DNA from 3 places in the Halomonas sp. WWR20 genome. Region 2 is predicted to be linked to each of the others. Evidence: predicted binding sites of a transcription regulator. Region 2 holds the regulator's gene; each other region holds the start of a gene.
The links. Region 2 encodes sigma-54, which starts transcription at its own class of promoters, with help from an activator protein. Its sites were predicted from a motif close to TGGCACNNNNNTTGCTNT; they were not measured.
Positions count from the first base shown of each region.

Region 1: ACW4DH_RS03275 (HAD-IIB family hydrolase) is a predicted target of sigma-54. The motif match lies at 7,429-7,446, and genes of this name have one in related genera.
Region 3: ACW4DH_RS16065 (nitrate reductase) is a predicted target of sigma-54. The motif match lies at 7,113-7,130, and genes of this name have one in related genera.

Region 1 covers NZ_JBTRHR010000001.1:704,668-715,040, forward strand. The annotation lists gene ribBA (bifunctional 3,4-dihydroxy-2-butanone-4-phosphate synthase/GTP cyclohydrolase II) at 1-475, opposite strand, end outside; gene ribD (bifunctional diaminohydroxyphosphoribosylaminopyrimidine deaminase/5-amino-6-(5-phosphoribosylamino)uracil reductase RibD) at 660-1,790, opposite strand; gene nrdR (transcriptional regulator NrdR) at 1,841-2,329, opposite strand; gene ACW4DH_RS03255 (GlsB/YeaQ/YmgE family stress response membrane protein) at 2,508-2,756, shown strand; gene ACW4DH_RS03260 (sugar phosphorylase) at 2,895-4,679, shown strand; gene crcB (fluoride efflux transporter CrcB) at 4,782-5,159, shown strand; gene ACW4DH_RS03270 (glycosyltransferase family protein) at 5,260-6,480, opposite strand; gene ACW4DH_RS03275 (HAD-IIB family hydrolase) at 6,484-7,356, opposite strand; gene ACW4DH_RS03280 (2-dehydro-3-deoxygalactonokinase) at 7,654-8,562, opposite strand; gene ACW4DH_RS03285 (2-dehydro-3-deoxy-6-phosphogalactonate aldolase) at 8,559-9,245, opposite strand; gene dgoD (galactonate dehydratase) at 9,271-10,373, opposite strand, start outside.
Region 2 covers NZ_JBTRHR010000001.1:408,836-419,208, forward strand. The annotation lists gene ACW4DH_RS01915 (calcium/sodium antiporter) at 1-709, shown strand, start outside; gene ACW4DH_RS01920 (KpsF/GutQ family sugar-phosphate isomerase) at 741-1,721, shown strand; gene ACW4DH_RS01925 (KdsC family phosphatase) at 1,735-2,283, shown strand; gene lptC (LPS export ABC transporter periplasmic protein LptC) at 2,292-2,873, shown strand; gene lptA (lipopolysaccharide transport periplasmic protein LptA) at 2,870-3,385, shown strand; gene lptB (LPS export ABC transporter ATP-binding protein) at 3,451-4,176, shown strand; gene ACW4DH_RS01945 (RNA polymerase factor sigma-54) at 4,338-5,768, shown strand; gene hpf (ribosome hibernation-promoting factor, HPF/YfiA family) at 5,852-6,160, shown strand; gene ptsN (PTS IIA-like nitrogen regulatory protein PtsN) at 6,170-6,643, shown strand; gene rapZ (RNase adapter RapZ) at 6,653-7,534, shown strand; gene ACW4DH_RS01965 (HPr family phosphocarrier protein) at 7,536-7,805, shown strand; gene mgtE (magnesium transporter) at 7,980-9,335, shown strand; gene pmbA (metalloprotease PmbA) at 9,428-10,373, opposite strand, start outside.
Region 3 covers NZ_JBTRHR010000009.1:87,819-98,191, forward strand. The annotation lists gene ACW4DH_RS16045 (xanthine dehydrogenase family protein molybdopterin-binding subunit) at 1-1,925, opposite strand, end outside; gene nirD (nitrite reductase small subunit NirD) at 2,440-2,838, opposite strand; gene nirB (nitrite reductase large subunit NirB) at 2,835-5,390, opposite strand; gene ACW4DH_RS16060 (NAD(P)/FAD-dependent oxidoreductase) at 5,387-6,673, opposite strand; gene ACW4DH_RS16065 (nitrate reductase) at 7,332-10,037, shown strand; gene cobA (uroporphyrinogen-III C-methyltransferase) at 10,093-10,373, shown strand, end outside.

The sequences.
Region 1 (10,373 bases), 300 kb from region 2:
AAGCCGCCTCGGTATGCCCGGCACGACGCAGTACACCGCCTGGCTCGGCCATTAGCGGAAAGATATGCCCGGGCTGGACGATGTCCGAGGCTTTGGCGTCGCGCGCGACCGCAGCACGCACGGTCCGCGCGCGGTCCGCGGCGGAAATGCCGGTGGAAACGCCACTGGCGGCTTCGATGGAGAGCGTGAACTTGGTGCCGAAGCCCGAACCGTTGTCGCGCACCATCAACGGTAGATTGAGCCGCTCGCAGCGCTCGCGGGTCATGGGCAGGCAGATCAGGCCGCGAGCATGCCGGGCCATGAAATTGATGTGCGCGGCCTCGACCTTTTCGGCGGCCATGATGATATCGCCTTCGTTCTCGCGATCTTCATCATCCATGAGGATGACCATCTTGCCCTGTCGGATGTCCTCGACCAGGTCCTCGATGCGGGCCAGTCCCCTCTGGGGAGCCTCATGCTGTGTGGGAAGCGCCATGAATTCTCCGAATGTCTCTTGCCAGAGGGGGAAGTACCGTGGGGCACACGCGCCCACCTCTATTGTCACGGGAAATGTCGCAAAACAGCGACATCTGCGTCACTGTTTAGCCACACCCCGCCCAAGTCGGCGCTCAGAGTACCCTTCTGTCACGATACGCGCCAGTATCAGCCGCGTCGAATCCTTAGCCGACCCGCTCGGGGCGCGCAATGATACGCCAGTCGCGTCCGAAGGCGCGGATATCCTCGATCGCCAGCGGACGCTGCTGGGCCATACGCTCCAGCCCCGGCAAGGCAAACAACGGCCGGGCGTCTCCCCCCAGCAGCGTGGGCGCGACGAACAGATGCATTTCATCGATACGCTCGGCATCCAACATTGCCCCGGCCAGCGTGGCACCGGTCTCGAGCAGTATCTCGTTGCACGCCTCCTGTGCCGCCAGGTAACGCAGCAGGGCATCGAGACCGACCCTGCCATCCTCACCGGGCGGCAACTCGACGATCTCCGCGCCGGCCCGCTCCAGCGCCTCCCGACGGGGCGCATCCCGGGTGCAGGTGGCGATCAGTGTACGCCCGGGTTCACGCAGACAGGCTGCCGCCAGCGGCAGCCGCAGCCGCGTATCGACGATCACGCGCAGCGGTTGGCGACAGGTCACGTCAGCGCCATTTTCCTCTCCCAGTGCCTCGGCACGCACCGTGAGGCGTGAATTATCGAAGATGATCGACTCCACACCGGTCATCACCACGCTGGAGCGCGCCCGTAGTCGCTGGACCTCGGCGCGAGCCGAAGGACCGGTGATCCATTGCGACTCGCCGCTGGCCATGGCCGTACGCGCATCCAGACTCATGGCCATCTTCAGGCGCACGAATGGACGTCCCAGCTGCATGCGCCGAATGAAGCCGGGATTCAGCTCGCGCGCATCATGCTCCAGCAGACCCACCTCCACACCGATACCCGCCTCGCGCAGCAGCGCCAGGCCTCGCCCCGCCACCTCAGGGTTAGGGTCCTGCATGGCGACGACTACCTTTCTGACGCCCGCCTCGATCAATGCGTTGGCACACGGCCCGGTACGTCCTTGATGCGAACACGGCTCCAGCGTGACGTAGGCGGTCGCCCCCCTAGCTCGATCACCGGCGGCACGCAGGGCATGAACCTCCGCGTGCGGCTCGCCCGCACGCATGTGCCAGCCCTCCCCCACCACTTGACGGTTCTTGACCAGTACACAGCCGACACGAGGGTTGGGATGCGTGGTGTACAACCCCCGACGCGCCAGTTCCAGCGCGCGTGCCATGTAAACTTCGGGTGTGGGCTTGGTCATGATGATTCCTTGCACAAGGCTTGCAGAATACGCTCAGGACAGCGACGCGTTCAGTGGGCTTCGCCCTCTTCGCCGGGCGAGAATCCTGGCTCCTGCGCCAGACGGTCGATCTCGGCACGGAATTCGTCAAGGTCCTGAAAGCGTCGATAGACGGAGGCAAAACGGATATAAGCGACCTGGTCCAGACGCTTGAGCGCCAGCATCACCTCTTCGCCGATATGTCGGGCATTGATTTCCCGCTCGCCCCGTGCCCGCAGTCGCTGGCGGATACGCTCGACCGCCGCCTCGATGGATTCGGCACTGACCGGGCGTTTTTCCAGAGCCCGCAGCATGCCGGCGCGCAGTTTCTGCTCATCGAACGTTTCTCGCGAGCCATCGGCCTTGATGACCCGTGGCATAAGCAGCTCGGCGGTTTCATACGTGGTGAACCGCTCGCCACACACGGCGCACTGGCGGCGGCGGCGAACCTGGTCGCCTTCGGCGACCAGACGCGAATCCGTCACTTTGGTGTCGTGCGTACCGCAAAAGGGACAATGCATCGATTGAATTCCGGCGTGTTCAGGAGGAGCAAGTGAACTTTCACCGGGTCACGCCCGGCTGATGAATGTCTGCAGTGTAACGTTTCCCTCCCTGACGCGGAAACGTACTTGCGCGAAGCGCCAAGGCGAACCAAGCTTAAACAGTAAATTATTCATTTCCCAAGCCAAGGAGGACGACATGGGAATTCTCGCATGGATCGTGTTCGGTCTGATTGCCGGTGTCATTGCCAAGCTCATAATGCCGGGAAAGGATCCGGGTGGCTTCATAGTCACCATCATCATCGGCATTCTGGGGGCCGTGGTTGGCGGCTGGATCGGCACTGCGCTAGGCCTGGGCAGCGTGGACGGCTTCAATTTCGGCAGCTTCGTGGTCGCGGTTCTCGGTGCCATCATCTTGCTGGCCCTGTACCGCGTCGTGCGCCGCTGAAAATACGCCAACCGCAACGCTGAACGTTCCTGCACGCCGGCTCTTTCGAGCCGGCGTGTCACGTTATGGCATATCCTCTGCAAGACTTTCATGCGCCACGTACCGCCGCGCGCTTCCACTTGATCAGGAGATCCCGCCATGACAGCCAGCCCTTCGCCCGCACCGGCAATCGGACTCAGCGAGTCCGAGTTCCTCGAGTGTGCCGAAGCCCGCCTGAAGGAAATCTACGGCCCGCGCGCCGCAGAAGTGCTGCGCCGTGTCACGACCTTGCTGTTGCACCAACGCGGTGCCATTGAGGCCGCCCCGCGCCCCTTGTGGAGCGAGCGCGACCAGATCCTGATCACCTATGGCAATACGCTGATCGATGGCGAACGCGTACCTCTGGAGGTGCTTGACGAGTTTCTTCTCAAGTGGCTACCCGACGCCTTCAGCGGCGTTCATATACTGCCTTTTTTCCCTTGGAGCAGCGACGATGGCTTCTCCGTCATCCATTATCGGGAAGTCGATCCCGCCCTGGGCGACTGGGAGCATATTCGCCGCCTGGCCAGCCACTGCGACCTCATGGTCGATCTGGTCATCAATCACGCTTCCCGCGAGTCGCTGTGGTTCGTCGATTACCTGACCGGCACTCAACCGGGCCGTAATTATTTCATCGAGATGGATCCCGAAACGGACCTGTCGCAGGTAGTGCGGCCACGCAATTCGCCACTGTTGGTCCCCATCTCGACCCGCCGTGGGACACGCCACTTATGGGCGACCTTCTCAGAGGATCAGATCGATCTGAACTTCGCCAATCCGGATGTGCTGCTCGAATTCATCGGCATTCTGTTGTTCTACGTCCAGCAGGGTGCCCGCATCATCCGCCTCGACGCCATTGCCTACTTATGGAAGGAAGTCGGCACGCCCTGCATCCACCTGCCGCAGACGCATGCCGTGGTGCGATTGTTGCGCGCCGTTCTCGACTTCGTGGCCCCGGGCACCCTGCTGATCACCGAAACCAACGTCCCGCATCGCGAAAACCTCAGCTACTTCGGTCTCGACAGGCTTGGCGGCGAAGGCCACAAACCTGACGAAGCGCACATGGTCTACCAGTTCACCCTGCCGCCCTTGCTGGTGCATACCTTGACCAGTGGCGATGCCACGGCATTGGGTGACTGGGCCCGCTCGCTGCCGGTGCTGCCTGCAGGCTGCACCTATTTCAACTTCACCGCCAGCCATGATGGGATTGGCGTGCGGGCGTTGGAGGGGCTGCTGCCGGCCCACGACATCGAAGTGCTACTGGAGCTGATGCATCGCTTCGGCGGCTATGTGAGCATGAAAGCCAATCCCGACGGCATCGATACACCTTACGAACTCAACATTACCTATTTCGATGCCCTCAAGGGTACCCGGCGCGGTGCCGACCCCTGGCAGGTGGAACGTTTTTTATGCAGCCAACACCTGATGCTGGCCCTACAGGGCGTTCCTGGAGTGTATATCCATTCGCTCACCGCGACTCTCTCCGATCACGAAGGCGTAGAGCGTACCGGCAAGCTACGCTCGATCAACCGGCGCCGCTGGCAGCTCGACGAGCTCGACGAGCTGCTCGACAGCCGTAATACCCCGACTCGTGAGGTATTCCTGGCCTTCAGGCGGCGCCTCAAGCTGCGTGCGCAGGAGCCCTGTTTCCATCCTGAAGCCCCACAGCGCGTACTCGAGACTTCTCCGGCGCTTTTCGCCATCGAGCGCGGCCCCCTCGCCGATGGCCGCCGCCTGCTGGCGATCTACAACATCAGCAACAAGCGTCAACCGCTGCCGCTGACGGAACTCGACGAGGGTCCCTGGTTCGACCTGCTGGAAAATGCGCCTTGGACGCCGGAGGGGCCGCGTGAGTTGCGTCCCTATCGCAGCCTGTGGCTGGTACAATCCCCTCAAGTCGAATGAACCCGCCTGCGCGGGCGTGACGGTCACGCAGACAAGACGCCTTGCATGGGCTGAGCCTTAAGGGTATTGGCTATCCAAGAGTATTGGCTACAAGGGGAAAGTATGTGGCTCTCGATTATCGCCATCAGCTTGGGCGCCGCCATCGGCGCTAACCTGCGCTGGTGGCTGAGTGTGCAGTTCAACGGCAGTTTTACCCACATCCCGCCGGGCACACTGATCGCCAACCTGGCAGGCGCTTGGCTGATCGGCTTGATGATCAGCCTGTTCACACACTCTACCCTCAGTGTTGAATGGCGCCTGTTTGTCATTACCGGCCTGCTCGGCGCGCTGACCACCTTTTCGACCTTCTCGGTGGAGATGGTCACCGCCCTGCAATCCGGCAAATGGGCCATGGCGCTGCTCGGCACGCTGATTCATGTACTTGGATCGTTCGCCATGACCTATGCCGGCATCGCCACCTATACCTATTTTCGAACCTGATTCACCGCAAGCGAAGCTTGCTTGACGCAAATACACGTTCGAAAGGGGCTTCACCACTGCGGCGGACATCGAGCGCAGTCGCTTTGCTTATGCCAGGCTTTTAGACCTTGCCCAGATTATCCAGCTCCACCGCTTCATGCATACGCTCCGGCATGTCGGGAACGGCGGCCTTGACACGGTTCCAACTCGGGATGAAGGGTTTGTCGCGGGGCGAATCCAGAAACGATGTGCCGGCTTCCATGATGTTGTTGGCGAACAGCTCCACGGCCTGCTCCTCGGCATGGCGGTCGAGCTTGAGCCCATTCATGATGGCATCGTTGTCGTAGGATTCGATGAGATCCAGGGCGACACGGTAGTAAGTGGCTTTGATGGTACGGAAGCACTCGGCATTGATCTGTACGCCCAGCGTTGCCATCTTGCGGTAGATCGCCTTGGCGATGTCCAGGCTCATGCGGTTGAGTCCGCCCGATGGGTCGTCTTCCGACACCGGCTGATGCTTGTGATCGTAGTTATCGGCGATGTCCACCTGACACAACCGTTTGGTGGAATAGTTGCGATGTACCTCGGAGAGCACACCGATTTCCAGTCCCCAGTCACTGGGAATGCGGATACCATCGAGCACATCGGCACGCATCGAGAACTCTCCCGACAGCGGGTAGCGGAAGCTGTCGAGATAGTCCAGATATGGCAGCGGGCCAAAGATCTTCTTCAGCGCGCGCAGCATGGGCGTGACCATCAGCCGTGCCACCCGACCATTGAGCTTGCCGTCCGCGATACGCGAATAGTAGCCCTTGCAGAATTCGTAGTTGAATTGCGGATGTGCGACCGGATAGATCAGCCGTGCCAGCAGTCCCCGGTCGTAGGTGACGATATCGCAGTCATGCAGCGCTACTGCCTCGGCACGCCCGGAGGCTAGCACGTAGCCGCTACAGTACCAGACGTTGCGGCCCTTGCCGGGCTCGTGAGGTGAAATTCCCATGTCCTCGAGCTCGGCATCCAGTGCCTTGAGGCGCGGACCATCGTTCCATAGAATTCGGTGATGTTGAGGCAAGCGCGAGAAAAACTCGCGCGCATGCAGGAACTGTTCGCGATCGGCGCGATCCAGCCCGATGACGATCTCGGAGAGATAAGGCACACGGGCCAATTCATCGACGATATGCGCCAGCGCCGGCCCTTCGAGCTCGGAAAACAATGAGGGCAGAATCAGCCCCATGGGACGCCGCCTGGCGAAGCGGACCAGGTCGGCTTCAAGCGCCTCCACCGGGCGTCGGGTCAGGTTGTGAAAGTCGGTAATGATACCGTTCTGATAAAAGTCGCTCATGGCTCAGGTTCCCTTTGAGGTTATCGCGGCTGCGAACTCCTTTTCCCACCAGTAGGACACACCCTCGGCCCAGCCACTCGGCCCATGCTCGCGGGTACGGTACACGCTAACCGAATCGTTTAGCGGCATCGGATGGTCATGACAGCCATGGATCAGCACCGCGCGGTCCACCGTCGCCAGCAGTGGCAGGTCGTTGGGCCCGTCGCCGAGCCCCAGGGTCATGGGTACGTACCCGCGTAGCGCCGTGAAGCGCTCCAGCAGCCAGCGCACCGCCTGGCCTTTGTCGACGGCGCCCATGACATGCCAGAAACGGCCGCCCTGAATTATCCGCAGGTCGTCGGCTTCCAGGATCCGACGGAACCGCTCCAGGCTCTCCAGACTATCTTCCCATATCAGTGGCTCGCTGCCTTCGCGCTGGCAAGCCTGCTGCGCGCCCTCGCGTGACAATCCCGTCAGCGAAATGATCTCATCGAGCGACATCTCCCCCATTCCGCGAAAACGTACATCCAATCGTTCACGCAGAACGTGTAGGCGCTGGCGAATGAAATCCACGTCCAGTGCCGGCGTCTTGATCACCAGGCCTTCCGGCGCGGCGGGGTCACGATCCAACCGCGCATGCTGCCAGGCGGGAGGCAGGCCGATGACGGCACCGTTTTCGGCGATAAACGGACACTCGGTCAGCCCCAGCTCCTCGCGCAGAGCCAGCAACTCCGCACTGGTCTTGCTGGTCGTGGGAATGACCGGAATGCGCGCCGCCGCCAAACGCGACAACCAGGCGGCCGCAGGCTGCCAATCGTAGGTTTGATGATCCAGCAGAGAACCGTCGAGATCGGTGAAGATTAAAAGCGAGGACTTTTGCTGGAACGCTTGGGTCATCGTGTCACCTTATTGGGCTTGCCCCATCGGCATGCATTACGCCCGCACGAAACGGGGACCTGTACAATGAAGGTAGCACGTAGCGTGCCATTCCCACGCATACACACCCTACCGCGACCTGACGCGACAGGCATCGCTGCTTGGCGGTGCATTTATGCCATCGCCGCCGGCAGGAACGCACCTATTGGGTGCACATGGAGGCACATCCGCACGGACGTTCCGCGCGGATGATTTTCTTGGCGGCGTGCGCATGTCGACCGGCCTCTTCAAGTGCTGCGCCAGAACCCGGTCTCAAGCTCAGGAATGGTGGGCGATGGCCCGCAGGCCGGCCAGAGTCGCGGCATCACTGTCGAAATACGTTACCGTAAGTCCTACGGCTTCCAGTGCCAGCGTGTAGGGAACGCGCAGATTCTCGGCGCCGACCAGCAGTACCGAAGTCAGCGTCGGACGCGCTTCGCGCATGGCCCGCACCTCTTCGCCGATCAGTACGCCGGAGAGGAAGCTACCGACCTGTGCGGCGATCAGTCCGCTATAGAGATGCCGGCTGCGTGCCTCGAACAAGGCATGCATGACGCCCCCCGGGCATCCGGCACGCCCCAGGCCCTGACGAAACGCGGCTTCATCGAAGACCGCCTCATCACGTGCCGGCTCGCCGGGCAGCGTATGAAAGCGTACGGCATGATACAGCTCGCCGGTCATTACCGTGGTGAAGGAGGCCAAACGGCCCTCTTCCAAGCGTGCCCACTTGCTGTGCGTTCCCGGCAGGCAGCAGTCCGCCTCGCTGACCCCGGCCAGCGCCAGCGCGCCGAATGCCTGAACTTCCTCGCCACGCATGACATCGACATGCTCTGCCGTCACCACCTTGACGCCCGGCACGATCCAGACGTTGGCCAACCCCGGGGCCGGCACGATATGTGCCGCCAGATCCGCCGCCGCGACCGGCAGTTCGAGCTGAGGCGCTTCCGACCAGCCTCGGGCCGAGCCGACCATGCCCGCCAGATAGACCGGCACCTCGCCATCGCCGCGCCAGTCTCCGACATGCGCTTCGCAGTAATGGGGAAACTCCGCTGTCGCCAAGGCCCGCAGCCCTGCTTCAGAGCGACGGCTATCCACGCATTGGCCGGTATCGAGATCGACCAGGAAGGCGCGGAAGTTGCTGGTTCCCCAATCCACGGCGATCAGCTGCCGTGGGGCTTTCGAAGTCATTGATCGCCCTCATGCTCGAAGAGCGTCGACATGGTGGCCATCTCCTGCAATCGTCGCCATTCGGCGACCAGTTCCCGAGCAATGCCGCCCACTTCGGCGGACGCATGGCCCGGCATGTAGAGGTTGCTGCCGAAACCGAAGCCGCCGATCCCGACATTATGCCACTCGCCCATGTTGTCCTTGTTCACTCCGCCCACCGCAAGTACCGGCAAGTCGGTCGGCAGCACCGCACGCAGGTCCTTGAAATAACCGCATCCCAGCCGGGCAGCCGGGAACAGCTTGAGCCCTCGCGCTCCGGCCTTGGCCGCCGCGAAAGCCTCGCTCGGCGTCATGCAGCCGACCAGCGGCGCCAAGCCATGCTCGACACCGGCACGGATCACTTCCGGGTCGGTATTGGGCGTGACCATCAACGGCGCCTCGAGTGCCGCGAGACGCTCGACATCCTCAATGCTGAGCACCGTCCCGGCCCCGAATACCACATTGTCGGGACAGCGCTTGGCGATCTTCTCCAGACTCTGCCAGGCAAACGGAGAATTCAGCGGCACCTCGATCAGGCGAAATTCCGCCTCGACCAGTGCGTCGAAGACCTCCTCGATCTCCTGCGGGTGAATGCCCCGCAGGATCGCGACCAGAGGTAAGTCCTGCATAGCCGCATCCAGTGCGGCCTGGCGTGTTTCGTTCATGTCGCCTCCTGTTCGTAAAGACGGACTACCATTCGGCGATGGAGCCATCTTCATGTGTCCATACGGGGTTTCTCCAGCGATGCCCGACCTTGGCGCGCTCCTCGACGAACGCTTCGTCGATTTCCACCCCCAGTCCCGGTCCCTGCGGAATCTCGCAGAAGCCATCCTTGATCGTCAGCGCAGACTTGTCGACCAGATAATCGAGCACATCGTTATCCCGATTGTAGTGGATGCCCATGCTCTGCTCTTGGATGAATGCGTTATGGTTCACCGCATCCACGTGCAGCGATGCCGCCAGCGTCAGCGGTCCCAGCGGGCAATGCGGCGCCAGGGCCACGTCGTGACACGACGCCAGCGAGGCGATCTTCATGCCCTCGCTGATACCGCCGCAGTGCGACAGGTCGGGCTGTACAATATCGACCATGCCCTCGGCGAGCAGATCGCGGAACTGATAACGCGTGTGCAGACGCTCGCCGGTGGCGATGGGATAGCCTAGTCCGGTGGCGATGTGCTTGAGGCTCGGCAGGTGCTCGGGGAGTACCGGCTCCTCGACGAACATCGGATGATAAGCCTCGAGTTCGCGCAGCAGTGCCTTGGCCATCGGCCGGTGCACTCGGCCATGGAAGTCGATGGCAATGCCAACATCGGCGCCCACCGCCGCGCGAGCCTCGGCGACCCGTGCCACGGCTTCGTCGATCTTGGCATGCGAGTCGACGATCTGCATCTCCGGCGAGCCGTTCATCTTGAACGCCGTGAAGCCCTGCTCGACGAGCGCCCTGGCACCCTGGCCGACATCCTGCGGTCGGTCGCCGCCGGTCCAGGCGTACATGCGCATCTTGTCGCGCACCTTGCCGCCCAGCAACTGATAGACCGGCACTCCCAGATCGCGCCCCTTGAGGTCCCATAACGCCTGGTCGATACCCGCAATGGCACTCATCAGGATCGGTCCGCCGCGATAAAAGCCGGCGCGATACAGCGTGTTCCAAAGATGCTCGATGCGATGCGGATCCTGACCGATGAGATAGTCCGACAATTCATGTACCGCCGCCTCAACGGTCGCCGCCCGGCCTTCCACTACCGGCTCGCCCCAGCCGTAGCAGCCCTCGTCGGTCTCGATCTTGAGAAACA
Region 2 (10,373 bases):
GCTGGTGCTTGGCGCCACCGCGCTGGTGGCGCCGATTCCCGTTCACGTCTCACTCGTACGGCGAGAGCTGCCCCTGCTGATGGTGGCAACCCTACTGGCGGGCATCGTCCTCCTGAATGGGAGACTGGGCATTGTCGATGGCATCGCATTACTGGCGATGCTGGGTATCAGCCTATGGTGGCTGATCCGCACCGACAGCGCTGCCGGGACTGAGGAGCATGTGCCGGACATGGGGCCGGGACGCGCCCTGACATGGCTGATCGTCGGCCTGGTGCTGCTGTCGCTCAGCTCGCGCCTGCTGGTCTGGGGCGCCTCCAACGTCGCCTCGGCCTTTGGCGTCAGCGATCTGGTGATCGGGCTTACCGTGGTCGCCATCGGCACCAGCCTTCCGGAACTCGCCGCCAGCGTGGCCAGCGCCCTCAAGCGACAGCACGACATTGCGATCGGCAACATCATAGGTTCCAACCTGTTCAATATGCTTATCGTGCTTCCCGTGCCAGCCCTGCTGGCTCCGGGGCCCACCGATTCCCAGGCGCTTACGCGCGACTATCCGATGATGCTCGGACTGACGCTGCTGCTTGCCGTCGTCCTGATCATGCGCCGGCATGCCTCGCTGGGCAGGCCCACCGGTAGCATATTGCTGCTGGCTTACCTGGGCTACACGACCCTTCTTGTGCTAGGCGCCATCCCGCAAGACCAGGGCACTTGAGCCAGCCATCGCAAGAGGCAACAATCACCCCATGAGCATAATGACCGATTACGACTTTCGCGCCAGCGCACGGCGCACGCTGACGCTCGAACAGCAGGCCATCGCCGCGCTGATTGCCAAGCTGTCCGAGGATTTCGATCGCGCCTGCCACCTGGCGCTAGCCTGCCAGGGGCGGGTCGTGGTTACCGGCATGGGAAAGTCCGGCCATGTCGCGCGCAAGATCGCCGCCACGCTGGCCAGCACCGGCACCCCGGCCTTTTTCGTTCACCCCGGGGAGGCCAGCCATGGCGACCTGGGCATGATCACGCCCAAGGATGTGGTACTGGCGCTGTCCAATTCCGGCGAGACCGGCGAAGTGACGGCGCTGTTACCGCTGCTCAAACGCATGGGCGCGCCACTGATCAGCATGACCGGCCGCCCCGGATCGACACTGGCTCGGCATGCCGATGCCCACCTCGATGCCGGCGTCGAGCGTGAAGCCTGTCCGCTGGATCTGGCGCCGACGTCATCGACAACCGCCGCGCTGGCACTCGGCGATGCTCTCGCAGTGGCCCTGCTCGAGGCCCGCGGCTTTACCGCCGAGGACTTCGCCCTTTCCCACCCCGGCGGCTCGCTGGGACGTCGCCTGCTGCTCAAAGTGGAAGATCTCATGCATACCGGCGAGCGCCTGCCGAGCGTGGCATTGGGCAGTCCACTACGTGACGCCCTGCTGGAAATCACCCGCAAGGGGTTGGGGTTCACCTGCGTGGTGGATGATCAGGGCCATCTGGCCGGCGTCTATACCGATGGCGACTTGCGGCGTACGCTGGATCAGCATGCCGACTTGCGCACCCTGAGGGTGGACGAGGTCATGACGCGTGGCGGCAGAACCATCCGCCCCGAACTACTGGCCGCCGAAGCGGTGCGTATAATGGAAGATCACCGAATCACTGCCCTGGCGGTCGTCGATGATCAGGAGCGCCCCGTCGGCGCCCTGCATATGCACGACCTGCTGACCCACGGCGTCATCTAAGGAGAAGGAATTCATGGCTCAGGACACCCGCTTACTCGACAAAGCCCGCCAGATCCGCCTACTGGTACTGGATGTGGACGGCGTCATGACGGATGGCACCCTGTATTTCCAAGCCGACGGGCAGGAGCTCAAGGCATTCAACATCCTCGATGGCCAAGGCCTCAAGCTGCTGCGCCAGAGCGGTATGCATGTCGCTCTGATTACCGGCCGCGAATCCTCCATGGTGAGCCGTCGCGCCGATGAACTGGGTATCGAGCATGTCGTGCAGAGTCGTTCCGACAAGCTTGCCGCCCTGACGGAGCTACGCCACACGCTGGGCCTGGAAATGCCCCAGATCGCCTATTGCGGTGACGACCTTCCCGACCTCGCCGCCATCTGCCGTGTCGGCCTGGGTATCAGTGTGCCCAATGCGCCGCAGTACGTTCGCCAGAACGCCGCCTGGGTCACCGAACGGCATGGCGGCCATGGCGCGGTCCGCGAGATTTGCGACCTGCTGCTCGAAGCGCAGGGTCATTGGGCCTCGGTGCTCGATACCTACCTCCACGGCCAGCTTCGAGGCTGATCGTGAAGATGCGGTTCTCCCCCCGCCTGCGTTCCCGCGTGTGGCTGGCCTTGATACTGGTCGCGCTCGGCGCCGTGCTCGCCGTGTTCGAACAGCGCGACGCCATGCGCCCAGGGCCGGTCCCCAGCGACGAAGCCGGTGAGCCCGACTACTTTCTCGAAGGGGTCACGCTGACGCGCTTCGATAACCAGGGCCAGCCTTATCAGCGCCTCGAGACTCCCCGGCTCGTGCATACCCCCATCGACGACGTGATCCGCACCGTCAGTCCCCAAGCGCGCCTGCTCGACGCCCAGTCACGTGTCTGGGTCGCCAGCGGCGAACATGGACGACTCGGCCCTGATGGCCGACATCTCACCCTCGAAGGCCAGGCTCGCCTGCAGCAACCCGAAGAGGGCTGGCGGCTCGACACGCAGACCCTGCACTACGACAGCGTCGAGGCGCATGCCTGGAGCGATAGCGAAGCCACGCTACATCAGCACGACCAGCGCGTGAGCGGCGAACGCTTCGATGCCTGGATCAATGAAGAGCGCATGCGCCTGACAGGCAACGTGCGCGGTCATCATCCACCGCTTGCCGAGGATCCCTCATGATTCGAACTTTCATCGCCGTCTTGACGTTTGCCCTGCTGGGCTTCATCTCGGCCCCCGCTTTTGCTCTCGAGGGAGATGCCAGCGCGCCCATCGAGATCGCCGCGGACCGCCTGGAACTCAACGACATTCAAGGTACGGCCGTCTACAGCGGTAATGTCGATATGCAACAGGGCAGCATGAAGCTGCGCGCCGAACGCGTCGAGATCCAGCGCAACGATAGCGGCGAAGTCACCCAGGTCACCGCCACCGATAGCGCCGATCGCGCTTATCTCGAACAGCAGCCGGCGCCTCAGGAGCCTGTCGTCAAGGGCTGGGGCAAGACCATTATCTATCATGCCGGCGAGCGTCGGGTGGAACTCGTCAACCAGGCCGAACTCCACCAGGGCGGCGACACCTTCAACGGCGCCTACGTGGAATACTTTCTCGACCAGCGTCAGGTTGAGGCCCGCTCTGATGCCCAGGGAACCGACCGTCAACGCGTACGCATGACGCTTACGCCTCAGCAGCAATAGTCCGACGCTGCCTGTCGCCCCCTATCGGCATGGCAGCCTCACGAGCCTCTGACAAGGAACCTCTCATGAAGACCCTGAGCGCCGCCAATCTGGCCAAGAGCTACAAGGGCCGCCGGGTGGTCCACGACATCAGCCTGACCATCCGCCAAGGCAGTATTGTCGGCTTGCTGGGTCCCAACGGCGCCGGCAAGACCACCTCCTTCTATATGATTGTCGGCCTGGTCCGCGCCGATGCCGGCGACGTGCGTATCGATGACCAGGACCTCTCGCGAGCCGCCATGCATAAGCGCGCCCGGGCCGGTATCGGCTACCTGCCCCAGGAAGCCTCGATTTTCCGCAAGCTGTCGGTGGCGGACAATATCATGGCCATCCTCGAGACCCGCTCCGATCTCGGCAAAAGCGACCGCAAGGCACGCCTCGAAGAGCTGCTCGAGGAGTTTCATATCGGTCATATTCGCAACAACCTAGGCATGAGCCTGTCAGGAGGCGAGCGGCGACGGGTGGAGATTGCCCGGGCGCTTGCCACCGAGCCGGCATTCATCCTGCTCGATGAACCCTTTGCCGGCGTCGACCCCATTTCGGTGGGCGAGATCAAGAGCATCATTCGCCAGTTGAGGGATCGCGATATCGGCGTGTTGATTACCGATCATAACGTTCGCGAAACGCTGGATATTTGCGATAACGCCTACATCGTAGGCGATGGGCGCATTATTGCCGAAGGCCGCACCGAGGCGATCCTTGCCAATCAGCGCGTACGCGATGTCTACCTGGGTCACGAATTCCGGCTCTAATGCGCTCTCCAAGCGTCGCCAGCTTGACGCCTATACGCTAGCGGTCAACGACATGCAACAACTCCGACGATCATGGCATGATTGTTGCTTACCCACTTGCAAGTCATGCTCCGCGCAGATAACGTAGGTTATTCATTAGCGGCAAGTGACCCTTCATCACCATGGCCATGAAACCTACGCTGCAGCTTCGTGTCGGCACTCAGCTGACCATGACCCCTCAGCTCCAGCAGGCGATTCAGCTCCTTCAGCTTTCGACATTGGACCTGCGCCAGGAAATTCAGCAGGCCCTGGAATCCAACCCCATGCTGGAGCTCGACGAGGCGTTTGGCGAACAGGAAACCCTCGAAACTCCGGAAGACGACTGGGCAAGCGACATTCCCGAGGAGCTTGCCCTGGACAGCGAATGGTCGGACACCTATCAGGACGTAGCTCCTGCAAGCGGATCTTCGGGCAGCAGCGAGGACGGGCCGGACTTCGAACGTAACGCCACCAGCATGAGCCTGCGGGATCACCTGAACTGGCAACTGGCGATGACCGACTTTTCGGACCGGGATCGACTGATTGCCGAGAGCCTGATCGATGCCGTGGGCAACGATGGCTATCTCAACGCGCCCTTGGACGAGTTGACGGAAGGCTTGCGGGATCAAGGGCTCAGCGGCCTCAGACTCAGCGATGTCGAGCATGTGCTGATGCACATACAACAGTTCGACCCTACCGGCATCTGCGCCCGGGATCTTCGTGAATGCCTGTTGCTGCAGCTTGGCAACCTGCCCGAGAACACGCCATTGCTGCCCCAGGCCAAGCGCCTGGTGCGACAGTTCCTCGACGTGCTGGCCAGCAATGACCGCAAGCAGCTCAAGCGACGGCTACGCCTGGAGGATGACGAACTCGACGCGGTCATCGCCATGATCCGCACGCTGGACCCGCGTCCGGGACAGGGCTTTGACGATAGTGGCAGCGCCTATGTCATCCCCGACCTGGTGGCCCGTCATAGCCGGGAGGGCTGGCGCATCGAGCTCAACCCCGAAGCGCTGCCCAGGGTGCGCATCCAGCCCGATTATGCCGCCCTGATCAAACGCGCCGACAAAAGCGACGACAATACTTTCATGAAGCAGCATCTCCAGGAAGCCCGCTGGCTGCTCAAGAGCCTGTCCAGTCGCAACGACACCCTGCTCAAGGTGGGACGCGAGATCATGACCCGCCAGTTCGACTTCCTGACCCTCGGCGAAGAGGCCATGAAACCGCTGGTGCTCGCCGATATCGCCCAGACGGTGGACATGCACGAATCGACGATTTCCCGGGTGACCACGCAGAAATTCATCCATACCCCACGCGGCGTCTTCGAGCTCAAATATTTCTTTTCCAGTCATGTGGGCGGCGTGGGAGGAGAAGGCGACGCCCATTCCAGCACCGCGATTCGCGCGCGTCTGAAAAAGCTGATCGGGGACGAGCCGCCACGCAAGCCCCTCTCCGATAGCAAACTCGTCGACTTGCTGGCGGAGGATGGCATCCAGGTTGCACGTCGTACAATCGCCAAGTACCGCGAAGCGATGGGCATCCCCCCTTCCAGCGAACGCAAGCGTCTCGCCTGACGTGGCTCAACCCGAGCGCAGGGGTATGCAGCAGCATAAAAAGGATTACAATCAAATCGCACCCGTTGGAAAAGGAGCGTGCCATGCAAGTCAATATCACCGGCCATCATGTTGAAGTGAGTGACGCCCTGCGTAACTATATGAACGAAAAGCTCGCCCGAATGGAACGTCACTATGACAACATCACTCTCGCTCATGTGATGCTTTCCGTTGAAAAGGAACGCCAGCAAGCCGCTTGCACGCTCCATGTAGCCGGTGCAGATCTGCATGCCGACGCGCAGGACAATGACATGTACGCCGCCATCGACGCCCTGGCCGACAAGCTCGATCGCCAATTGGTCAAACACAAGGAAAAAGCTCAGGCCCGTGCCCAAGGCACCGACGCCCGCTAGCTCCCTACCATGACATTGGAAAACATCCTGCCCCCCGAGCGCACGCTGTTCGATGTGACCGGGGGAAGCAAAAAAAGGGTGCTGGAATTCTTCAGCACCTTTATCGCTCAGAACACGCCCAGCCTCGACAGTCAGGAAGTCTTCAGCCGCCTGATCGGCCGAGAGCGTCTGGGCAGTACCGGCATCGGTAACGGTGTCGCCATCCCCCATGCGCGCAACCCGCACTGCAAAAACCCGATTGCCGGTTTTCTGCGCCTGCAGCAGCCTATCGATTTCGACGCCATCGACGGCGAACCCGTGGATCTTCTCTTCGTTCTGCTGGTACCCGAGCAGGCCGATGATACGCATCTGTCGCTATTGGCCCAGGTTGCCGGAATCATGAACGATGCCTCGACCCGGACGAGGCTGCGCAAGGCACAGAGCCAGCGCGAACTGTATGACATCCTGATCCATGCGATCCGGCAACCCGAACCCGGCAGTTAAGGATCGCGCATGCAGCTAGTCATCATCAGCGGCCGTTCCGGTTCAGGAAAATCCGTAGCGCTGCAGGCACTTGAAGATCTCGGCTATTACGCGATCGACAACCTGCCTGCAAACCTTCTGGTCTCCTTGATCAATGAGCTGCAAACGGCTCCCGCCACGCGCAACAATATTGCCGTGAGCATCGATGCACGTAATCTTCCCGAGTCGCTGGAACGCTTTCCCGCACTCCTCGAGGGGGTTCGTGAACGCGGCATCGACAGCCAGGTCGTCTACCTGACCGCCGATTCCAAGATTCTGCTGGAGCGTTATTCGGCGACCCGCCGCCGCCATCCGTTGACCCGCGGCAGCGAAATGAGCCTGGCGGAAGCCATCGAGCACGAACAGCACTACCTGACGCCGATCCGCCTCATGGCGGATCTGGTCATCGACACTTCCAGTCTCTCGGTGCACGACCTGCGCGGGCGTATTGCCGAGCAGGTCGCACGTCACACCGGACGCAACCTGACACTGACGTTCGAGTCGTTCGGCTACAAGAAAGGCGTGCCGCTCGATGCGGACATGGTGTTTGACGTGCGCTGCCTGCCCAACCCCTACTGGGACCCGCGGCTACGGGCCTTCAATGGGCGTGATGTCGAAATCATCCGGTTTCTGGAGGGCTATCCCGATGTCCTCGCCATGGGTGATGATATCCGCGACTGGCTGGAACGCTGGATGCCGGCCTACCTGGCCAGCAACCGCAGCTATTTGACCGTGGCGGTGGGCTGCACCGGCGGTCAGCATCGCTCCGTCTACCTGGTCGAACGCTTAGCCACGCACTTCGCCCAGCAAATGTCCGGCGTCCGGCTACGCCACCGTGAACTGGGCGTTCAGAGCGCACTGCAGGCCCCCTAACATGCCCCGACGTGAAATGACCCTGATCAATCGACGCGGCCTGCACGCCCGCGCAGCCACCAAACTGGTTCAGTGCTGTCAGCCCTACCAGGCAAAGGTCAACGTCGCCCACGGTTCGCGTATCGCCGACGCCGCCAATATCATGTCACTGCTGATGTTGGCCGCCCCCTACGGCAGCGTATTGGAAGTCAGCGCCGAAGGTGAAGATGCCGACGCCGTGCTGGAAGCGCTGACGACCCTGTTCGAGTCCCGCTTCGAGGAAGACGCCTGAGCCTGAGCCTAGACGCTACACTCCACCTCACTCGTCTTGGCGGCCGCAAGCGTATTTTACGAACAATGTTTCTTTTCGCTCATCTCGCGTCTCGACGATGGTAGAATCGACCTCACCTACGTGCCGTTATAAACGTGCGCGCCCCGCGAGAATCGACAGAAGGTACCGCTGCCGATGAGCACCGATCCCGAGAAGCTACAGCCCCGCCTGGCCAGGCTCAATGAAGCGCTGGAGAGTGGCGCCTTGGACCAGGCGCGCCGCATGCTCAATCGTGGCCTGGCTCCTGTGGATGTCGCCCACCTTCTCGAATCGACGCCGCCTCGCGAGCGCAACCTGCTCTGGGAATTGATTGATCCCGAGTTGCAGGGCGAAGTGCTGCAGTATCTCAACGAAGACATCCAGACCGAATTCCTCAATCGCATGGACGCGGAACAATTGCTTTCCGCTACCGAGGGGCTGGATATCGACGATCTCGCCGACATCCTGCAGCGTCTGCCCAACACCGTCATCCTCGAAGTGCTCCAGTCGATGGAGACCCAGGAACGCCAGCGTATCGAAACGGTGCTCTCCTATCCCGAGGACACGGCCGGCGGGCTGATGAACACGGACACCATCACGATCCGTCCCGACATTACGCTGGATGTGGTGCTGCGTTATATCCGCCGTCACGAACGATTGCCCGACTCCACCGATACGCTGCTGGTCGTGACCCGCCGGGATGAACTGATCGGCGCTCTGCCGATCAATCGCCTGCTGGTGTCGGATCCTTCGATGTCGGTACGCGAAGTCATGGAAACCGATACCGTGGCCATCCAGGCGACGACGGCGGAAACCGACGTCGCCAACCTGTTCGAGAAGCTCGATCTCATTTCCGCCCCGGTCGTCAGCACCGACGGCAGGCTGCTCGGGCGTATCACTATCGACGATGTCGTCGATGTCATTCGTGGCAATGCCGAACATCGGGTCATGAGCATGGCGGGGCTCGACGAGGACGAAGACACCTTCGCCCCGGCGCTGCGCACCAGCCGTCGCCGCGCCGTGTGGCTGGGCATCAATCTAGCGACCGCCTTCATGGCCTCGGCCGTTATCGGCTTGTTCGAAACCACTATCCAGCAGGTGACGGCACTCGCCGTGCTCATGCCAATCGTCGCCAGCATGGGCGGAATCGCCGGCTCCCAGGCCCTGACCGTGCTGATTCGCGGCATTGCCCTGGGCCACGTCTCGGGCAGCAATGTCCGCTGGCTGCTCAACCGTGAGCTCATCGTCGGGCTGATCAATGGCATCCTGTGGGCGCTTGTCGTCGCCGTCATTGCCGTCGTCTGGTTTCGAGATGTGACATTGGGCTGGATCATCGGCACGGCAGTGATCATCAACCTGCTCACCGCGGCGCTGGTCGGCACGCTCCTGCCGGTACTGCTCAAGAAAATCAGGATTGACCCGGCGCTCTCGGGCAGTGTCATTCTGACCACCGTCACCGATGTCATCGGCTTCATGGCCTTCCTGGGTCTGGCTACCCTGTTCTATCTATGACGCCGCGGCATCTTCCGCAGCAGCATTTTCCTTCTAAAAAAACTACGCCCTGCAATCGCAGGGCGTGTTAATAGGCTTCGTGGGGTTTGTCCTCACTCACCCGCAACCGTCATTTCTCGGATCAGCCAGCTCCCGGTGTGGATACTACCCCGGGTATCGATATCCTCGCCTACGGCGCTCAGGTTAGCGAACATGTCGCGTAAATTTCCGGCAATGGTAAATTCCTCCACAGGATACTGAATCTTGCCGTTCTCGACCCAGAATCCCGCCGCGCCGCGGGAATAGTCGCCACTGACGCTGTTGACTCCCTGCCCCATCAGTTCGGTTACCAGGACCCCGCGATCCATGCGCGCCAACAGCTCTTCATGCGAGGACAGCGGTGCCTCGAGGCGAACGTTACGCGCGCCACCGGCATTGCCGGTCGTGGTCATGCCAAGCCGCCGCGCGCTATAGGCGGAGAGCATATAGCTGGCGAGCCGGCCCTCGTCGACGTACACGTTATCGCGCGTGGCCACGCCATCGTTATCGAAGGCCGCACTCGCCATCGCGCCAAGCTCACGCGGCTTTTCCATCAGGCTGAACCATTCGGGAAAGACATTTTCCCCCAACTGGTCGCACAAAAAAGATGCCTGACGATACAACGCCCCGCCGGCAATAGCGCTCAGAAAATGCCCGATCAGTCCACTGGCCAGATCCGGCGCGAACAGTACCGGCAAGCGCCCCGTCGCCGGGCGCGATGCGCCTAGGCGCTTGAGCGTCTTTTCCGCGGCGCTGCGCCCTATCTCTTCGGCACTGCGCAACTTGTTCGGGTCGCGTTCGCTGGAGTATTCGTAGTCACGTTGCATGCCTTTATCGTCACCCGCAATCAGCATGCACGACAGCGAATGGCGGCTACCACGCTGGCTACCCAGAAAACCGTGACTGTTGCCATATACCCGGACCCCTTCGCCACTGGAGAGGCTGGCACCGTCGGAGTTGGTGATGCCCGGTATCTCGCGCCCCGCCGCCTCGCACGCCAAGGCGCGCTCGATGGCGTCC
Region 3 (10,373 bases), on a different contig from region 2:
GGCGGGCTCCAGAAGGCGGTCTCACGCAACCCGCCGGCTTCGCCTTCGGGCAGCAGGCCAGGCGACCAGTGGGTCGTGCCTGCAATGCGGTGGAATGGCTGGCTCGGTCCGTCCTCGACGAACACCTTGCCGCTGGCGAAGCGTACGTCGGCGGCCGGCACGTTCCACATGGCTGCGGCGATATCGGCCATGCGCTCGCGAATACGCATCGCGGCGTTGTAGACGGACCCGGCGACGGCGCCGGCGAATCGGCTGGAATAGTTGCCCGAGGCGATCGACCAGGCGTCCTTGCCGGTATCCAGCTCGACGTTGACGCTGATGCTCTCCAGCGCCACGCCGAGTACCTCGGCGACGACCTGCGAGACCGCGGTCTGGTGGCCCTGGCCCTGGGGCGTCGAGGCGATGAGCACGCTGACGCCGCCCAGCGGGTCGACGCTCACCGTGGCCGTGCTCACCGCGCCGTTCTTCGGCCCGGCCCTGCGCCGCTCTTCGGGCGTCATCGCGGTGGTGATGTAGCCCATGTTGGAGATCGACGGCTCGACTGCCGCGGTGTAGCCGATGCCGTAGATTCGGCCCTCGGCGCGTGCCTGCTCGCGGCGGCGCAGCAACTCGTCGAGCCCGCCGTCGCGCACCGCCAGATCGACCGTCGCCGGATAATCGCCCGAATCGAGCAGGGCGCCGGCGGCAGCGCGATAGGGAAAGGCGCCGGTCGGCACCAGGTTGCGGCGGATCACCTCGAGCGGGTCGAGCCCCAGCTCCACCGCGACCTGATGCATCAGCCGCTCCAGCGAAAAATATACCTGGCCGCCGCCGAAGCCGCGGTTCAGCCCGCTCGGTACCTTGTTGGTCAGCACCACGCGGTTGCGCACCAGCAGGTTACGGATTGCGTAGGCGCCGGTCAGGTTGCCGTGCATGCGGTAGAAAGTGGCCGGCTCCGGGGCGCGCAGGTAGCCGCCGCAGTCGTCGATCTGGTCGTACTTCAGTGCCAGCACGCGGCCGTCGGCCGCCACCGCCGCCTCGATCTCGCAGACCCGGTTGGTGGCGCTGGAACTGGCCTGCAGGTGCTCGAGGCGGTCCTCGACCCATTTCACCGGCGCACCGACCTTTCGCGCCGCCAGGCCCATCAGCACGACGTAGGGGAATACGCCCTGCTTGATGCCGAAGCTGCCGCCCGAATCCGGCGGGGTGCGCAGGCGCAGGCGGTTGCCGGGCACGTTCAGCGCGCGGGACATGACCGAGTGCAGCGCGTACGGCCCCTGGAAGTTGGAGAGCACATCATAGGTGCCGGTCGCCGGCTGGTACTGGCCAAGCACCACGTAACATTCGATCGGCGTGCAGGAATTGCGCGGGTAGTGGACCTTGATCGACACTCGCCGCGCGGCCTCGGCGAAGGCCTGCTCGGGCTCGCCATAGCGGAAATTCCGCTCGTTGACCACGTTGCTGCCGACCGCCTCGTGCAGTACGGGGGCATCCTCGGCGGTGGCGGATTCCGGGTCGACAATCGCCGGCAGCGGCGCGTATTCGACCTGCACGGCATCCAGCGCGTCCTCGGCCAGATAGCGGTCGTCGGCGATTACCACACACACCGGTTCACCGACGTAACGAACCTTGTCCACCGCCAGGCACCAGTGCTCCATCGGCGCGCGCACGCCGACCGGGAACGGGTTGGCCCAGCGCTTGACGTCCTCGCCGGTCAGCACGCCGTGCACGCCGGGCAGGGCCAGCGCGGCGGAGGCGTCGACGGAAACGACGCGGGCATGGGCATGGGGCGAGCGGACGATGGCGGCGTGCAGCGTGCCGGGCGGCGTGGCGACGTCATCGGCGTAGCGGCCGAGCCCGCGCAGCAGGGCGGCGTCCTCGACGCGGCACTGGCGGCGTCCGATGTGGCCGGCAGCGGTCTCGGCAGTGCTCTGATACATATTCATGGGCGGCTCTTTTTCTTGTCGTGAGCGAATGCCATCGATTGTCGGCATTCGCCCGGCGAGCCGCCTTGCCAGGAACTATGCGTTTATGCGTTCGAGTTCGAAAATTTGTCTTTGAGTCTGATCAAGCACCCTGCTGCTTCGAGCCGAGGCAGCTCTTGTTCCTCAATGCGATGATTTACGCCCTGGGCTCTCGGGAACCTTGGGACGTGGGGCGGTTAGTGATCATCCCAAGCGTGATGCCGTGCAGGCGGTCGTCCGCCTCTCCAGCACCTGAGGAGACGGTGCTGTCGATAGCTTTCGAAAGACCGCGCCGGCGTGCCGCGCGAGCCGGGATGAGGTAGGCAGGACATTCGGTGAAATATCAAGTGAGCGGTACGCTTCGAAACGCAACCGTGGGGCGCATGGGGCACGGCAAGTGACGCGAGCTTCCTGACTGCCAGATGCCGGCGAAATGCGTAGCCGATGGTGAGGGAGGGGCCGTGCCCGGATAGCGGATCCGGGCACGGAAGTGATATCAGCGTGAGGTGCCGATCAATACCTGGTCTTCCTCGATGCGCACCTTCCAGGTGCGCAATTTCACCGACTCGTCCTCCAGACAGACGCCGTCGCTCAGGCGGTAGTGCTGCTTATAGAGCGGCGAGGCCACCATCGCTTCGCCACCCTTGTCACCGACGATGCCACGGCCAATGACATTGGCATTGGCGATGGGATCGTGATTATCAACGGCGAATAATTGCGCATCATCCCGGTTGGGGCCGGCGGGAAGGTAGAACAGCGCGATCTGAGCGTCCTGCCACCAGGCGACGACGCCGGAGTCTTCCACCAGATCACGAGTCTGGCATAGCGGATGCCACTGCAGATCGTCCTGCCGGGTGGCCTGCGTTTTCACTTCGGCTTGGGCAACAATGCTCATGAATGGGTCTCCATAGCCAGATGGTCGGCGTTGATTTCACGTACCGGGATCTCGCCGGGACGCGCCGGGCGGGGCTGTTGGCGTTCATCGACGACTCGAATGTCCGGGTCGGGGCGCTGGTCGTTGACGAAGGTGCGAAAGCGCTTGAGCTTCTCGGGATCCTTCAACGCGTTGGCCCATTCGCATTCGTACTGGTCGACGACGTGCTGCATCTGCGCCTCGAGTTCGGCACCCAGGCCGAGACTGTCGTCGATGATCACCTCCTGGAGGTAGTCGAGTCCGCCCTCGAGGCTCTCGCGCCATACCGAGGTGCGCTGAAGCTTGTCGGCGGTGCGGATGTAGAACATCAGGAAGCGGTCGATGTACCGGATCAGCGTCTCGTCGTCGAGGTCGGTGGCGAACAGCTCGGCATGGCGCGGGCGCATGCCGCCGTTGCCACAGACGTAGAGATTCCAGCCCTTGTCGGTGGCGATCACGCCGACGTCCTTGCTCTGCGCCTCGGCGCATTCGCGGGTGCAGCCGGAAACGGCGAACTTGAGCTTGTGCGGCGAACGCAGGCCCTTGTAGCGATCCTCGATGTGCAGTGCCATGGCCACGCTGTCCTGCACGCCGTAGCGGCACCAGGTGCTGCCGACGCAGGATTTCACGGTGCGTGTCGACTTGCCGTAGGCGTGGCCGGTCTCGAAGCCGGCCTCGATCAGCTCGGCCCAGATGTCGGGCAGGTCATGGAGCTGGGCGCCGAACAGGTCGATGCGCTGGCCGCCGGTGATCTTGGTGTAGAGGTTGTACTTCTTGGCCACGGCGCCGATCGCGATCAGCTTGTCCGGGGTGATCTCGCCGCCCGGAATGCGCGGCACCACGGAGTAGGTGCCGTTCTTCTGCATGTTGGCCATGAAGGTGTCGTTGGTGTCCTGCAGCGGCACGTTCGAGGCGTCGGTGATCGGCTTGTTCCAGCACGAGGCGAGGATCGAGCCCACCGCCGGCTTGCAGATCTCGCAGCCGATGCCGCCGTTGCCGTGCTTCTCCATCAGCGCGTTGTAGCTCTGGATGTTCTCTACGCGCACCAGGGAGTAAAGTTCCTGGCGGGTATGGCTGAAGTGCTCGCAGAGCGACTTGTCGACCTCCACGCCGCGGGCTTCGAGTTCATGTTCGAAGACGCTCTTGAGCAGCGCCGCGCAACCGCCGCAGCCGGTGCTGGCTTTTGTCTCGGCCTTGATCGCGCCGAGGTCGGTGGCGCCGGCATCGATGGCGCTGCAGATCATGCCCTTGGTGACATTGTGGCACGAGCAGATCGAGGCCGTGTCGGGCAGTGCGTCGGCACCCAGCGTCGGCACGCCTTCGCTGCTGGGGAGAATCAGCGAGGCGGGGTCCTTGGGCAGTTCCAGTCCGTTGCTGTAGTACTGCATCAGGGTGTCGTAGACACTGTTGTCACCCACCAGCATGGCGCCGAGCAGCTTCTTGCCGTCGCTGGAGACCACCAGCTTGCGGTACTCCTGCTTGATCTGATCCAGATAGCGGAACATGCGCGCGCCGGGGTTGCGGTCGCCATGGGCGTCGCCGATGGCCCCGACATCCACACCCAGCAGCTTCAGCTTGGTGCTCATGTCGGCCCCCTTGAAGGTGAGCTCGCCCTCGGTCAGCGTGTCGACGGCGGCCTTGGCCATCTGATAGCCGGGACCTACCAGGCCGAAGATGCTATTGCTCCATAGCGCCACTTCGCCGATGGCCAGAATGCTCGGATCGCTGGTCCGGCAGTTGTCGTCGACCACTACGCCGCCACGTTCGCCGATCTCGAGCCCACAGTCCCGAGCCAGGTTGTCGCGGGGACGGATGCCTGCGGAGAACACGATCAGGTCGGTTTCCAGCACCTTCTCGTCCTGGAAGACCATACGGTGATAGCTGGCCTGGCCGTCCTCGATGTGCTGAGTGGCCCGGCCGGTCAACACCTGAACGCCCAGGTTCTCGATCTTCTCGCGCAGCAGTTCGCCGCCTTCGGTGTCGACCTGCATGGGCATCAGACGCGGGGCGAACTCCACCACGGCGGTATCCAGATTCAGGCCGCGCAGGGCGTTGGCGGCCTCCAGCCCCAACAGGCCGCCACCGACGACCACGCCGGTATTGGCCGTTTCGGCCGCTGCGCGAATCGCATCGAGATCGTCCAGGGTGCGGTAGACGAAACAGTTGGGGCGATCGTTGCCCGGAATCGGTGGCACGAACGGATAGGAACCGGTGGCCAGTACCAGAGCGTCGTAGGGGTAGCGGCCCTGTTCGGTCACGACCTGGTGGCTGTCACGGTCGACACGTGTCACTTCTTCGCCCAGGCGCAAGGTGATACCGCTGCCTTGATAGAGCCCCGGCTCACACATTGCCAATGCCTGGGCATCGCGACCGGTGAAGTATTCGGAAAGGTGCACGCGGTCATAGGCCGGGTGGTGCTCATCGCCGAAGACCAGAATATCGAAACGCTCGGTGGCGTTACGTTCGATCAGCTGTTCGACCAGATGATGGCCGACCATACCGTTGCCGATGATGATGAGACGTTGCTTGTTCATGCAGCTTCCTCCTGAGGCAATGTATTCGGATTGCCAAGTAGGGGCTTGGCGTCGCTGGCGCCGAACAGCAGGGCCTGACGGCAGGCGTCGAGGTCACGTCCGGCAAGGGATTGGGAGAAATACCAGGGGCCGGCGGCGGTATCGCCATACAGCACGGCGCCTTCGAGTCGATTGTTGCGCAGCAGCAGACGGCGATAGTCGCCGTGCTGCGGGTCGTGATAGGTCAGCACCTCGTGCTCGGGAGAGGGCTCGATGGGACCGAAGGCGTAGAGCGACAGGCCGCTGATCTTGAGCTTGGTGGCGGTGGGCGCTTCGCGGTAGCCTTCGCACGTCTCGCCGCAGAGCCTGGCGGCGAGCACGTCCACCTGGCGCCAGATCGGTTCCACCAGGCCATAGGTGCTGCCGTCGTATTCGCAGCACTCGCCCAGCGCGGAAATGGTCGGGTCGGAGGTGGTCAGCCAGGCATCGACGACGATGGCGCGATCGGTGGCCAGCCCGGCGATGCGGCCCAGCTCGGCATTGGGGATGATGCCGGCCGCCACGACGACGCAGTCGGCGTCCAGACACCGGCCGTCCTCCAGGCGCACCCCGGTGACAAGGCCCTGACCCTGGCCCTCGAAGCCGGCGAGGCGCGCGCCGGTCAGCACCTGCAGCCCCCGGGCTTCGAGCTCCGCCTGCAGCAGGCCCGCGGCGGTGGGGTCGAGCTGACGATTCATCAGGTGCGCGGAACGCTGCACTACGCTGACCGCCATGCCACGCTTGCGCAGGCCTTCGGCGGCTTCCAGCCCCAGCAGACCGCCACCGATCACCACGGCCCTGCGGCCGGACAGAACGGTGGCATCGGCCAGGTTGGCGGCGTCCTGCAGGTCGCGGAAGCCATGAATGCCGGCCAGCCGGGTGCCGGGGACATCCGGCATGGCCGGGCGCGAGCCGGTGGCGATCACCGTATGGTCATACGCGACACGGCGTCCGGTGTCGGTGATGGCACAACGTGCGTCACGCTCGAGCGTGGTGACCCGCTCGCCGAGAATCAGCTCGACGCCCTGCGCGGCATACCAGTCGGCGTCACGCAGGTCGAGTGCCTCTCGGGTCACTTCGCCCGCCAGCAGCGGCGAAAGCAGGATGCGGTTATAGGCCATACTCGGCTCGTCGCCGACCACCGTGATCCGTCCCGGGCGGTCGTCACGGGCAAGCAAGGTCTCGACCAGGCGATGCCCGGCCATGCCGTTGCCGATGATCAGCAGGTGATCCTGGGCCGAGAGTGGTGCGGCGGGCTGGGTCATCGTGCGCTACCTCCCCAATGGATTCTTGAAACGAAAAATGGCGCCTGACAGCGGAAGCGTCCTTGCGGACCTTCGGCCATCAGGCGCCATTGCCTGTGTTCAGTACTGCAGCTATCTATTGGTGGCTGGCAATGCCAGCGGGACACTTGGCGCTTGCGCCAGGATCGTCATTGATCGGTCCTGTCCTCTATTAAGCTAAAAGCGTGCCAGAATTTATTTGTCTTTTATTTTCATATGGATGAGATAGAGGTTTTTGAGAAGGTCGGAAGAGAGAAGCGGCCCGGAACGGGCTCAGCCCCCGGAGCATGTCACTTGGCTGTGCAGCCAAGACGCTTTTTGCGTTCGGATGGTGCAATTTCCATTCACAAGGCGCTTTCAGGCACTTCAACTGAAACATACAAGCCATTAACTCCCCTTGTTTTAGACTTTTTGTACAAGTTGGCATTGCCCTTGCTTGTTAGATAGGCATTAACTCGCTAACGCCGTCTCAGAGAGGCAATGAGATGGCTGCGCCAACGGCGGCGCCCAGGCGAGTACCCAATTCAGCAACGCGTTCGACAGGCAAAGAGGCCTGACCCTGCAATCGCCGGGGTCAGGCCTCCTTGCGTTTCGGCAAGCCATCAGCATCAAGCTGGACAAGCCAGCCAAGGGGGTCAGAATGCAAGGCGCTACCACCTGCCCATATTGCGGAGTCGGCTGCGGTGTCATCGCCACTTATGAAGATGGCGTGATCACCGCAGTGGAGGGCGACGCCCGGCATCCGGCCAACCATGGTCGCCTGTGCGTCAAGGGTTCCGCCCTCCATGAGACGCTCGGCGAGCATGGACGGCTGGTGCATCCGCGCGTCGACGGCCAAGAGGTCAGCTGGGAGCGCGCGCTCGACAGCGTCGCCGAGCGCCTTGCCGCCACACGCGAAACGCATGGCAATGGCGCCGTGGCCGCTTATCTTTCGGGACAACTGCTGACCGAGGATTACTACGCTGCCAACAAGCTGTTCAAAGGCTTTCTGGGCACGCCGCATCTGGATACCAACTCACGGCTGTGCATGGCCTCGGCGGTCGCCGGCTACAAGCGCGCCTTCGGGGCCGACGCCGTGCCCTGCAACTACGAGGACCTCGAAGTCGCCGAGCTGGTGGTGCTGGTGGGATCGAATCTGGCCTGGAATCATCCGGTGCTCTATCAACGCCTGCGCGCTGCCAAGAAGCTCAACCCGCTGATGCGCGTGGTGGTGATCGACCCACGTGTCACCGACACCTGCGAGATCGCCGATCTCTATCTGGGGCTGCGTCCGGGCAGCGACGCGCGCCTGTTCACCGGATTGCTGGCGTGGATGGCCGATAAGGGCAAGCTGGATCGGGTCTATCTCGACGCCCACACCGAGGGGCTGAAGGACACCCTGGCCGCGGCCCGCGAGGACGACAACCGTCTGGAGTCGATAGCCGCCGACTGCGATGTGGACCCCGAGCGTCTGGAGACCTTCTATTACTGGTTTGCCACCCAACTGCACGTGGTCACGCTCTACTCCCAGGGCGTCAACCAGTCGACCAGTGGCACCGACAAGTCCAATGCCATCATCAATTGCCACCTGGCGGGCGGCAAGATCGGCATTCCCGGCGGCGGGCCGTTCTCCATCACCGGCCAGCCCAACGCCATGGGCGGGCGCGAAGTGGGCGGACTGGCCAACCAGCTCGCCGCACACATGGATTATCATACGCCCGGCGCTCGGGATCTCGTCACGCGCTTCTGGGGCGCGCCCCATCTGCCCGAGGGGCCGGGGCACAAGGCGATCGAGCTGTTCGAGGCCATCGAGCGCGGCGAGATTCAGGCGCTGTGGATCATGGCCACCAACCCGGCGGTCAGTCTGCCCGATGCCAACCGGGTGCGCCGGGCTCTGGCCAAGTGTCCGTTGGTGATCGTCTCCGACTGCGTGACCGACAACGACACCCTGGCGTATGCCGACATCATCCTGCCGGCCTCGTCGTGGTCCGAGAAGGACGGCACGGTGACCAATTCCGAGCGGCGCATCTCTCGCCAGCGCGGCTTGCTGCCACCGCCCGGTGAGGCGCGCCACGACTGGTGGATCATCAGCCAGGTCGCGAGGCGCCTGGGCTATGGCGACGCCTTCGATTACCGGCACCCCGGCGAGATCTTCGACGAGCACGCGCGGCTGTCGGGCTTCGAGAACCCTGTCGATAAAAGCGCCGCCGGTGCGCGTCTGTTCGACATCTCCGGACTCACCGGGCTCGACCGCGCTGCCTACGATGCCCTGACGCCGATCCAGTGGCCGGTCAACGCCGCCGCGCCCCGGGGTACCGCGCGGCTGTTCGAGGATGGCCACTTCATGACGCCCACTGGCCGTGCGCGGCTGTTGCCGGTACGGTCGCGCGAGCCGAAGCAGACATTGAGCGAGGCACGGCCGCTGCGCCTGAATACCGGGCGTATTCGCGACCAGTGGCACACCATGACCCGCACCGCCCGGGCGGCGCGGTTGATGAATCACCGTACCGAACCGTTCATCGACATCCATCCTCAGGACGCCGAGCGCTATGGCCTGCGTGACGCAGCCTTGGCCCGGCTGCGCGGCGAAAACGGCGAGTTCCGCGCCCGCGTGCGGATCTCCACCGCTCAGCGGCTCGGTGAGGTCTTCGTGCCCATGCATTGGAACGATCAATTCAGCGGCCATGCCCGCATGGGCAGCCTGTTGGCGGCGAACCTCGACCCCGTCTCCGGCCAGCCCGAATCCAAGCATGGCGCGGTGGCCATCGCACCGCTGCAGACGCAGTGGGAGGCCAGCCTGCTGGTGAGCCATGACATTGAAGCGGCCGGGCACTGGCGCGACGACACCGCCTACTGGACCCGCATTCCCTTCGCCCATGGCGAGCGCTGGCAGATGGCCGGTGAGCGCACCCGCGACTGGCTGGCCTGGTGCCGCGACACTCTACCCGGCGAGCTCGGTCCCTGGTGCCAGGACGCCGCTACTGGCCGGCTACGTGCCGCCGGCTTGATCGACGGCAAATTGGCGTGGTGGCTGATGGTCGGACCACCCAGCGACCTGCCGGGGCTCAACTGGCTCAACGAACGTTTCGGCCAGACATCGCTGAGCGACAGCGAACGCCGTCGCCTGCTGGCGGGCTGCGCCGCCGGTGAGGCCGATACCGGCCCGGTGGTGTGCAGTTGCCATCAGGTGGGACGCCAATCCATCGTCGCGGCGATTCGCGCCGGCGATACCAGCGTCGAAGCGTTGGGCGCCCGCCTGGCCTGCGGCACGCAATGCGGCTCGTGCATTCCCGAACTGAAATCACTGATCGAAGAGGAAACCGCCCATGATCGCACTATTGAAGCAGTGGAAACCGAAACTGCCTGATCTGCTGGGCTATCTGTCACGACTGGCCGGCGGCTCGAGAGCCTTTTCCTCGGTCATGGCCGGGCTGAAGGCAACCTCCCGGGATGTCTCCCTGCCGACCCGGGGCGAGTGCCGGCCGGGCAAGGTCTATCTGGTCGGTGCCGGGCCGGGCAACGCCGATCTACTGACGCTGCGTGCGGCTCGTCTGCTGATGCAGGCCGACGCCATCGTCTACGACCGCCTGGTGGGCGACGACATCCTGGCGCTGATTCCCGCCGGACGCGAGCGTTACTACGTGGGCAAGGCTGCCGGACATCACAGCGTGGCGCAGGCCGAGATCGGCGCGATGCTGGTCAG